DNA from 4 places in the Pseudomonas sp. SJZ078 genome. Region 1 is predicted to be linked to each of the others. Evidence: predicted binding sites of a transcription regulator. Region 1 holds the regulator's gene; each other region holds the start of a gene.
What was found. The regulator sigma-54, encoded in region 1, starts transcription at its own class of promoters, with help from an activator protein. The targets are predictions, from matches to a motif close to ANTGGCATNNANNTTGCTNT.
Positions count from the first base shown of each region.

Region 2: a site for sigma-54 is predicted at 1,462-1,481, ahead of FBY02_RS05375 (CmpA/NrtA family ABC transporter substrate-binding protein). Genes of this name have one in related genera too.
Region 3: a site for sigma-54 is predicted at 872-891, ahead of glnA (glutamate--ammonia ligase). Genes of this name have one in related genera too.
Region 4: a site for sigma-54 is predicted at 1,143-1,162, ahead of FBY02_RS00125 (circularly permuted type 2 ATP-grasp protein). Genes of this name have one in related genera too.

Region 1 is NZ_VIUG01000002.1:69,121-71,323, forward strand. It holds gene hpf (ribosome hibernation-promoting factor, HPF/YfiA family) at 1-177, opposite strand, end outside; gene FBY02_RS02160 (RNA polymerase factor sigma-54) at 255-1,751, opposite strand; gene lptB (LPS export ABC transporter ATP-binding protein) at 1,971-2,203, opposite strand, start outside.
Region 2 is NZ_VIUG01000003.1:348,191-350,393, reverse strand. It holds gene FBY02_RS05380 (ANTAR domain-containing response regulator) at 1-103, opposite strand, end outside; gene FBY02_RS05375 (CmpA/NrtA family ABC transporter substrate-binding protein) at 117-1,328, opposite strand; gene FBY02_RS05370 (quinone-dependent dihydroorotate dehydrogenase) at 1,570-2,203, shown strand, end outside.
Region 3 is NZ_VIUG01000015.1:61,309-63,511, reverse strand. It holds gene thiI (tRNA uracil 4-sulfurtransferase ThiI) at 1-655, opposite strand, end outside; gene glnA (glutamate--ammonia ligase) at 987-2,203, shown strand, end outside.
Region 4 is NZ_VIUG01000001.1:29,334-31,536, forward strand. It holds gene FBY02_RS00120 (glycine betaine ABC transporter substrate-binding protein) at 1-785, shown strand, start outside; gene FBY02_RS00125 (circularly permuted type 2 ATP-grasp protein) at 1,377-2,203, shown strand, end outside.

The DNA of each region.
Region 1 (2,203 bases):
TCCGCCGGGAATATGCAACGTGGCTTCGATTTTCTGCAGCAGCTTCTCGACGTTCATCGTGACCTGCACGTTGGTGATCTTGTCGAAATGCCTTTCCAATCGGTCGAGTTTTTCGCCGATGTAGGTACGCAGGGGTTCGGTCACTTCCAGTTGGTGTCCACTGATGTTGACTTGCATACAGCTTCTCCTTCGTTGCCAGTGCATAAAGCGGCAGGCAGAAATGCCTGCCACTGGAACGCTGTGGCGTGGCCTTGTTACATCAACCGCTTGCGTTCACTCGAAGGCGCGATCCCGAGGGATTCACGATACTTGGCGACGGTACGGCGGGCCACCTGAATGCCTTGTGCCTCCAGTAAACCAGCGATCTTGCTGTCACTCAACGGCTTTTTCTGATTTTCCGCGGCCACCAGTTTCTTGATGATCGCGCGGATGGCCGTGGAAGAGCATTCGCCGCCTTCGGAGGTGCTGACGTGGCTGGAGAAAAAATATTTCAATTCGTAGATACCCCGTGGGGTATGCATGAATTTCTGCGTGGTCACCCGGGAGATTGTCGACTCGTGCATGCCCACCGCCTCGGCAATGTCATGCAGGACCAACGGTTTCATCGCTTCGTCGCCATAGTCCAGGAAGCCCCGTTGATGCTCGACGATCTGGGTGGCGACCTTCATCAGGGTTTCGTTGCGACTCTGCAGGCTCTTGATGAACCAGCGCGCTTCCTGCAACTGGTTGCGCATGAAGGTGTTGTCGGCGCTGGTGTCGGCGCGTCTTACAAAGCCCGCATATTGGGCGTTGACCCGTAGCTTGGGGACCGATTCCTGGTTCAGTTCCACCAGCCAGCGATCGTTGTGCTTGCGCACGATCACGTCCGGAACCACGTACTCGGGTTCGGTGGCCTCGATCTGTGAGCCAGGGCGCGGGTTGAGGCTCTGGACCAGTTCGATCACCTGGCGCAGTTCATCTTCCTTGAGCTTCATACGGCGCATCAGCTGGCTATAGTCGCGGCCGCCGAGCAGGTCGATATAGTCGGTGACCAGTCGCTTGGCTTCGGCCAGCCACGGTGTCTTGGCTGGCAGCTGGCGCAGTTGCAGCAGCAGGCACTCACCCAGGTTGCGGGCGCCGATGCCGGCCGGCTCGAACTGTTGGATACGGTGCAGGACGGCTTCGATCTCGTCCAGCTCGATGTCCAGCTCCGGATCGAAGGCTTCGAGGATTTCCTCGAGGGTTTCGTCCAGGTAGCCCTGGTTGTTGATGCAGTCGATGAGTGTCACGGCGATCAGGCGATCGGTATCGGACATCGGTGCCAGGTTCAGTTGCCACAGGAGGTGGCTTTGCAGGCTTTCACCGGCAGAGGTACGCGTGGTGAAGTCCCACTCGTCATCGTCGCTGCTCGGCAGGCTGCTGGCACTGGTCTGGTAGACGTCTTCCCAGGCCGTGTCCACGGGCAGGTCGTTGGGGATGCGTTCGTTCCATTCGCCATCCTCGAGGTTATCCACCGTCGGGGCGGCTTCTTCCTGGTAGGAGGTTTCCTGAATCTCGGTATTGGGTTTCTGCTCGACGTTGTCGGCCAGTGGATCGGTGTTGTCGAAGTCGTCGCCTTCTTCCTGGCGTTCGAGCATCGGATTGGATTCCAGGGCCTCCTGGATTTCCTGTTGAAGGTCCAGGGTCGACAATTGGAGCAGGCGGATGGCCTGTTGCAGCTGCGGTGTCATCGTCAGCTGCTGGCCCATTCTCAAGACTAGCGATGGTTTCATGGCAGGGGCTTAACACCTTATTCGCCGGCGCACATGCGCCATCCACTACAAGGGCGCCGAAGCGCCAAACCTTAAGCAAATTATATGCCTGAAACCGAGGTGTTTGCCTAGGGGTAGCTCTCAATTAGTTTCCCGATGATAGGGGATTCACTGAGAGCGTCCCGAGGCGCTGCCGGGTTGAATCGACGGCGCCGGGACAGCTTGCCAGGCACTTCGCGCTTACAGGCGGAACTCATGGCCCAGATACACTTCCTTGACCAGTTCGTTGGCCAGGATGGTGGCGGAGTCACCTTCAGCGATCAATTGACCGTCATTGACGATATAGGCGGTTTCGCAGATGTCCAGCGTCTCGCGTACGTTGTGGTCGGTGATCAGCACGCCGATCCCCTTGGCCTTGAGATGGTGGATGATCTGTTTGATGTCGCCCACCGAAATCGGGTCCACGCCGGCGA
Region 2 (2,203 bases), on a different contig from region 1:
TCAGGCCGGACTCGTCAATGACGTCGAACCCGGCTTCCACCAGGGCGGCCTTGAGGCGGCCGACTTTTTTCGCGGTGTCGTTGATCAGCAGGATACGCAGCATGGTCGGGCTCCTGTCAGCGGCTGGCGAGAAGGGGAGCCGCATCGCTCAAGGCGTGCAGTTTGAAACTGCGGGCATACCCGGCCGGATCCGAGCCGTCCCACAGGGTGCCGTCGATCAACTGGCTGCTGCGCATGGCCTGGAAGGTGGTTGAGATGCCCAGCGCCGCGCACGCCTGGCGATACAGCTCGAGTTGCTGGACCTCCTGCGCCACGGTCAGGTAGTCCGGGTCTTCTCGCAACAGGCCCCAGCGCCGGAATTGGGTCATGAACCACATGCCGTCGGACAGGTAGGGCACGTTCACCTCGCCGTTGCCATGGAAGCGCATGGCGTGGGGATCCTGCCAGCTGTTGCCCAGGCCATCGGCATAGGTACCCAGCAGGCGGGGTTCGATGCAGTCCAGCGGCGCGTCGAGATATTCGGGGGCGCTCAGCAGTTGTGCGGTGCTGCGACGGTTCTCGGTGCTCTGTTCGATGAAACGGCTGGCCTCGAGGATCGCCATCACCAACGCTCGCGCCGTATTGGGGTACTGCTCGACGAACGCGCGGGTACAGCCCAGGACTTTTTCCGGGTGATCGGGCCAGATGGTCTGGGTCGTCGCCAGGGTGAAGCCGAGGTTCTGTTTCACCGCGCTGGCGCACCAGGGTTCGCCGACACATAGCCCGTCGATACGCCCGGCCTGCAAGTGCGCAATCATCTGCGGTGGCGGTACCACCACGCTGTCGACATCCGACAAGGGGTGGATGCCTTGTGCGGCGAGCCAGTAATAAAGCCACATCGCGTGGGTGCCGGTAGGGAATGTCTGGGCAAAAGTCAGTTTCGAGCGAGTTTGGTGCACATGGCGCTCCAGTGCCTCAGGACTGGTCACGCCCATTGCCTGCAAACCGTGGGAGAGATTGATGCTCTGGCCGTTCTGGTTCAGCCCCATCAGCACCGCCATGTCGGTCGGCGCGACACCGCCGATGCCCAGGTGCACGGCGTAGATCAGGCCGTACAGGCTATGGGCTGCATCGATTTCACCGCTGACCAGCTTGTCCCGCAGGTTGGCCCAGGAGGTCTGGCGCTTGAGGTTCAAGGTCAGGCCGTAGGGTTGGGCGAAGCCCTGGGTGGCTGCCACCACGATCGGGGCGCAATCACTCAAGGCCATGAAACCCAGGTCGATCGCGCTCTTTTCCGGGGCGTCGCTGCCATTGACCCAAGCCAGGGGGTGGGCTGGAATTTCATTCATCGGGGCATCACCTTCCACATAAAAAAGCGCCGTACCCGGACGAATGCCAGAGCAAGGCCGGATGACGACGCCGTTGTCCTTCAAACAGTGTGGCACTCATTCCATCGTTGGCATGAGCGTCGATGACCAAAGGGGTGCAAGGCATATGCCATCGGCGCTGTTTTGTGCAGGCGCCTCGCTTGAACCGCCGTTGCGCGGCTATAATCGCCGCCTCATTTCGTCGCCCGAGTCAAAGCCGCCCATGTACACCCTGGCCCGTGAACTGCTGTTCAAACTCTCCCCGGAAACCTCCCACGATCTGTCCCTGGACCTGATCGGCGCGGGCGGACGTTTGGGCCTCAATGGTCTGTTGTGCAAGGCGCCGGCATCGTTGCCAGTGAATGTGATGGGCCTGCAATTCCCCAACCCGGTCGGGTTGGCGGCGGGCCTGGACAAGAACGGCGCGGCCATCGACGGCTTCGCGCAATTGGGGTTCGGCTTCGTGGAAATCGGCACCGTCACGCCACGGCCACAGCCGGGCAACCCCAAGCCACGGCTGTTTCGCCTGCCGCAAGCCGAGGCGATCATCAACCGTATGGGCTTCAACAACCTGGGAGTGGACAACCTGCTGGCCCGCGTGGCTGCCGCCAAATACGAAGGCGTGCTGGGCATCAATATCGGCAAGAACTTCGACACGCCGGTGGACCGTGCCGTCGACGATTACCTGATATGCCTGGACAAGGTCTACGCCCATGCCAGCTATGTCACCGTCAACGTCAGCTCCCCGAACACTCCGGGGCTGCGCAGCCTGCAGTTCGGTGACTCCCTCAAGCAACTACTGGCCGACCTGGCCAGGCGCCGTGCCGAGCTGGCGGTGACCCATGGCCGGCATGTGC
Region 3 (2,203 bases), on a different contig from region 1:
CATGGGCACGCCCGCCGAGGTTGAAGAAGCAGAAATGGCTCATCAGGCCGCGCCGCATGATCTGGTAGGCCGCGACCGTGGAGTCGAAGCCGCCAGACATCAGCACCAGTGTCTGCTCCAGGGCCCCCAGCGGATACCCGCCGATGCCGTTGTGCTGGCTGTGGATGACGAACAACCGTTGGTCGCGAATTTCGATGCGCACTTCGACCTGCGGGTTTTTCAACGAAATACCAGCGGCGCCACACTGCCGGCGCAGTTGGCTGCCGACGTAGCGGTCCACGTCCATCGAACTGAACGGATGCTTGCCCGCACGCTTGCAACGTACCGAGAAAATCTTGCCGGCCAACGCATCGCCATAATGCAGCTTGCACTTAGCGACGATGTCGTCGAAATCCCCCAGCGGATATTCATCCACCTGCAGGAAATGCGCGATGCCCGGCATACAGGTCAGCCGCTCGGTCATCTCCTTCAGAATCCTGGGTTCGCTGACGCGGGTTTCCAGCTCGAGATTGTCCCACACGCCATTCACCACCACGACCGGGTCCAGATCACGGAGCACGGCACGGATGTTCTTGGCCAACTGCCGGATGAAACGCGTCCGGACCGGGCGGCTCTTGATGGTGATTTCGGGGAAGACTTTTACGATTAGTTTCATGAAAACAGCGCGCGAACGGCCAGCCGAAAAAAGGGGGGCGCGGATTATAGCGGAAATTGCTCAAGGTTTGACCAATTAATGTGTGCCTGGTTTTCAGTGCACCAAAACAGGTCTCACGCCGGCCAATACGCTACATTACAGTGCGCGACTGTCTGACAATCTACCGTTCAAGCCTTCAAAAGGCGTGGGTTTGGTGCAAAAAACCCAAGCTGGGGCACTGGCATGCAATTTGCTCCCTTGTGAGGCAGGTTGCCATGGCAGAGTATTCGCGCCGGCATCACTCATATCTACGGGCAAACCATTACCCCGCCCGAAGCCACCCGGAGGACATATGTCGAAGTCGGTTCAACTCATCAAAGATCATGACGTCAAGTGGATTGATCTGCGCTTCACTGACACCAAAGGCACTCAACATCACGTAACCATGCCGGCCCGTGATGCCCTGGATGACGATTTCTTCGAAATCGGCAAGATGTTCGACGGTTCCTCCATCTCTGGCTGGAAAGGCATCGAAGCATCCGACATGATCCTGATGCCGGACGACGAAACCGCCGTCCTGGATCCGTTCACCGAAGAGCCGACCCTGATCCTGGTCTGCGACATCATCGAACCATCCACCATGCAAGGCTATGACCGCGACCCACGCGCCATCGCCCACCGCGCCGAGGAATACCTGAAGTCCACCGGCATCGGTGACACCGCTTTCTTCGGTCCTGAGCCTGAATTCTTCATCTTCGATTCGGTCAAGTTCAAGTCCGACATCTCCGGCTCCATGTTCAAGATCTTCTCCGAACAAGGTTCGTGGATGTCCGACCAGGACGTGGAAGGTGGTAACAAGGGCCACCGTCCAGGCGTGAAAGGCGGCTACTTCCCAGTACCACCGTTCGACTTCGACCACGAGATCCGTACCTCCATGTGCAACGCACTGGAAGAAATGGGCCAGACCGTGGAAGTTCACCACCACGAAGTGGCGACTGCCGGCCAGAACGAAATCGGCGTGAAGTTCAACACGCTGGTCAAGAAGGCTGACGAAGTGCAGACCCTGAAGTATGTCGTGCACAACGTTGCCGATGCCTATGGCCGCACCGCGACCTTCATGCCGAAGCCCCTGTACGGCGACAACGGTTCGGGCATGCACGTTCACATGTCGATCTCCAAGGACGGCAAGAACACTTTCGCAGGCGAAGGCTATGCCGGCCTGTCGGACACCGCCCTGTACTTCATCGGCGGTATCATCAAGCACGGTAAGGCCCTGAACGGCTTCACCAACCCGTCGACCAACTCCTACAAGCGTCTGGTCCCAGGCTTCGAAGCGCCGGTGATGCTGGCCTACTCGGCTCGCAACCGTTCCGCCTCGATCCGTATTCCTTACGTGAACAGCCCTAAAGCCCGCCGTATCGAAGCCCGCTTCCCGGATCCGGCTGCCAACCCATACCTGGCCTTCGCCGCACTGATGATGGCCGGTCTGGACGGTATCCAGAACAAGATCCACCCTGGCGATGCCGCCGACAAGAACCTGTATGACCTGCCGCCTGAAGAGGCCAAGGA
Region 4 (2,203 bases), on a different contig from region 1:
AGGTGTTTACCTCGCTGATGCCACAGTGGGTCCAGGATCAGACGGCGAAGAAAGCCATTCTCGATTTCGGCCCCACGTATGAACGTCTTACCCAGGCTTTCTATGTCCCTACCTACATGATCAAGGGCGATGCGGGGCGCGGAATCAAGCCGATGACCCCCGATCTGAAAAGCGTCGCCGATCTCCCCAGGTATGCCGAGGTCTTCAGGCAGGCATCGGGGTCGGGCAAGCCGACCTGGCTGAACTGCATCAGCAGTTGGGCGTGCCGGGAAATCAATCTGATTAAAATGGCCACCTACGGGATCGATAAAACGTTCACGCCTGTGGAGCTCAAGTCCGAGTCGGCACTCAACGCCGCGATCATCTCCGCTTACGAGAAAGGGCAGCCCTTCATGACGTACTACTGGGATCCGAGCCCCCTGATGGGCGAGCTGGCCCTCACGCGTCTGGAAGAGCCCGCCTACAGCGAAGCTTGCTGGGAAGCGATCAAGCAAAGCCTCGCCCAATTCAAGGAAGGCGTTGGGAGCCGACAAGCCTGTGCCTATGCAGATATCCCGCTGAATAAATACACCTCAGCCAAGTTCGCTGAAGAGCATCCGGGCGTCCTTCCTTTCCTGAAGTCGATGTTCGTGGGAACCGACACCATCCGGACGCTGGCAACCCGAATGGTTTCCAACAAGGAGACTCCCGAGCAGACGGCGCGCTATTACTTGCGTAACCACACCGCCGATTGGAAAGGGTGGGTGCCTGAGGATGTGTTCAAGAAAGTCTCCGAGACACTGTAGCGAGACGTTATCCATCGCGTATCCCGCTTCGGTACGCCGGAGTTCAAACCCGTTGGCACGGGGCAGGTTGCGACGGAAAAAGGCATGCCGGGCGAATCGGCATGCCTTTTTTTGCGCCTGAGGTTTAGGCAATACGTGTTTGTGCCTGGGCAGTGAGTAAAAATTTCCCCCTTTCAGGGCATCCGCGCCCCGTTACCGGGCTTTGTGCACCTATTCGACTCGTTCCCGCGCCCTCCAGGGAAAGCTGAAATAAAACGTTTCAGCTATAGAGGCTGTTCTTGTCGCAAAAAAGACATCGAATTTCGCCTGGTCGTAATTTTCCGCCGTTTTCGCCAGCAGTTTCTTGCTGTTCCGTGCTTAGGCATAGCCTTTGCTACGCTTCCAGAGCTCAAGCCAATTAATTATGGGAGCGATTGATCACGCGGATTTAACCAAGGGGGCGCACGTCATCCAGACGCAAAGGCCACAGCAGAGACGGATGTCTATCGAGGTGCCAAGAGAAAACAGGGCTCATTAACACAAGGCAAGGCCGGACCATTGGAATGACGAAGTAATAAGAAATGCCGTGTAGAACGCGGCTGGGAGTTGGCTATGCCCCGAGCTTTTTTTGATGAAATGTATGACGCCAAGGGTGACTGCCGCCCGCATTACCAAGCCTTCGCCCGTTGGCTGGCGGACACGCCGGTCGAACTGCTCGATCAACGCCGACGCGAAGCCGACCTGCTGTTCCATCGAGCCGGAATCACCTTCACCCTGTATGGGGACGAGCAGGGCACCGAGCGGTTGATTCCCTTCGACATCATTCCCCGCAGCATCAAGGCCAGTGAGTGGCAGAAGGTCGAGCAGGGCTGCATCCAGCGGGTCCAGGCCCTGAACATGTTCCTGGCCGACATCTATCACCAACAGCACATCCTCAAGGAAGGCATCATCCCCGCCGAGCAAGTGCTGGCCAACGAGGGTTACCAGATTGCGATGCAGGGCCTGAACCTGCACCGGGGCATCTACGCCCATATCGCCGGTGTCGACCTGGTTCGCGACGGTGATGGCAGTTACTACGTGCTGGAAGACAATCTGCGCACGCCCAGCGGTGTCAGCTACATGCTCGAAGACCGCAAGATGATGATGCGGCTGTTCCCCGAGCTCTTCGCCGCTCAGCGGGTAGCCCCCATCGATCATTACCCGAACCTTTTGCTCGACACTCTCAAGCGTTCGAGCCCGCTGGAAAATCCCACCGCCGTGGTCCTGACTCCGGGCCGCTTCAACAGCGCCTACTTCGAACATGCGTTCCTGGCTCGGGAAATGGGCGTGGAACTGGTGGAGGGCGCCGACCTGTTCGTGCGCGACGACCATGTCTACATGCGCACGACCGCCGGTCCCAAACAGGTGGATGTGATCTACCGGCGTCTCGACGATGCCTA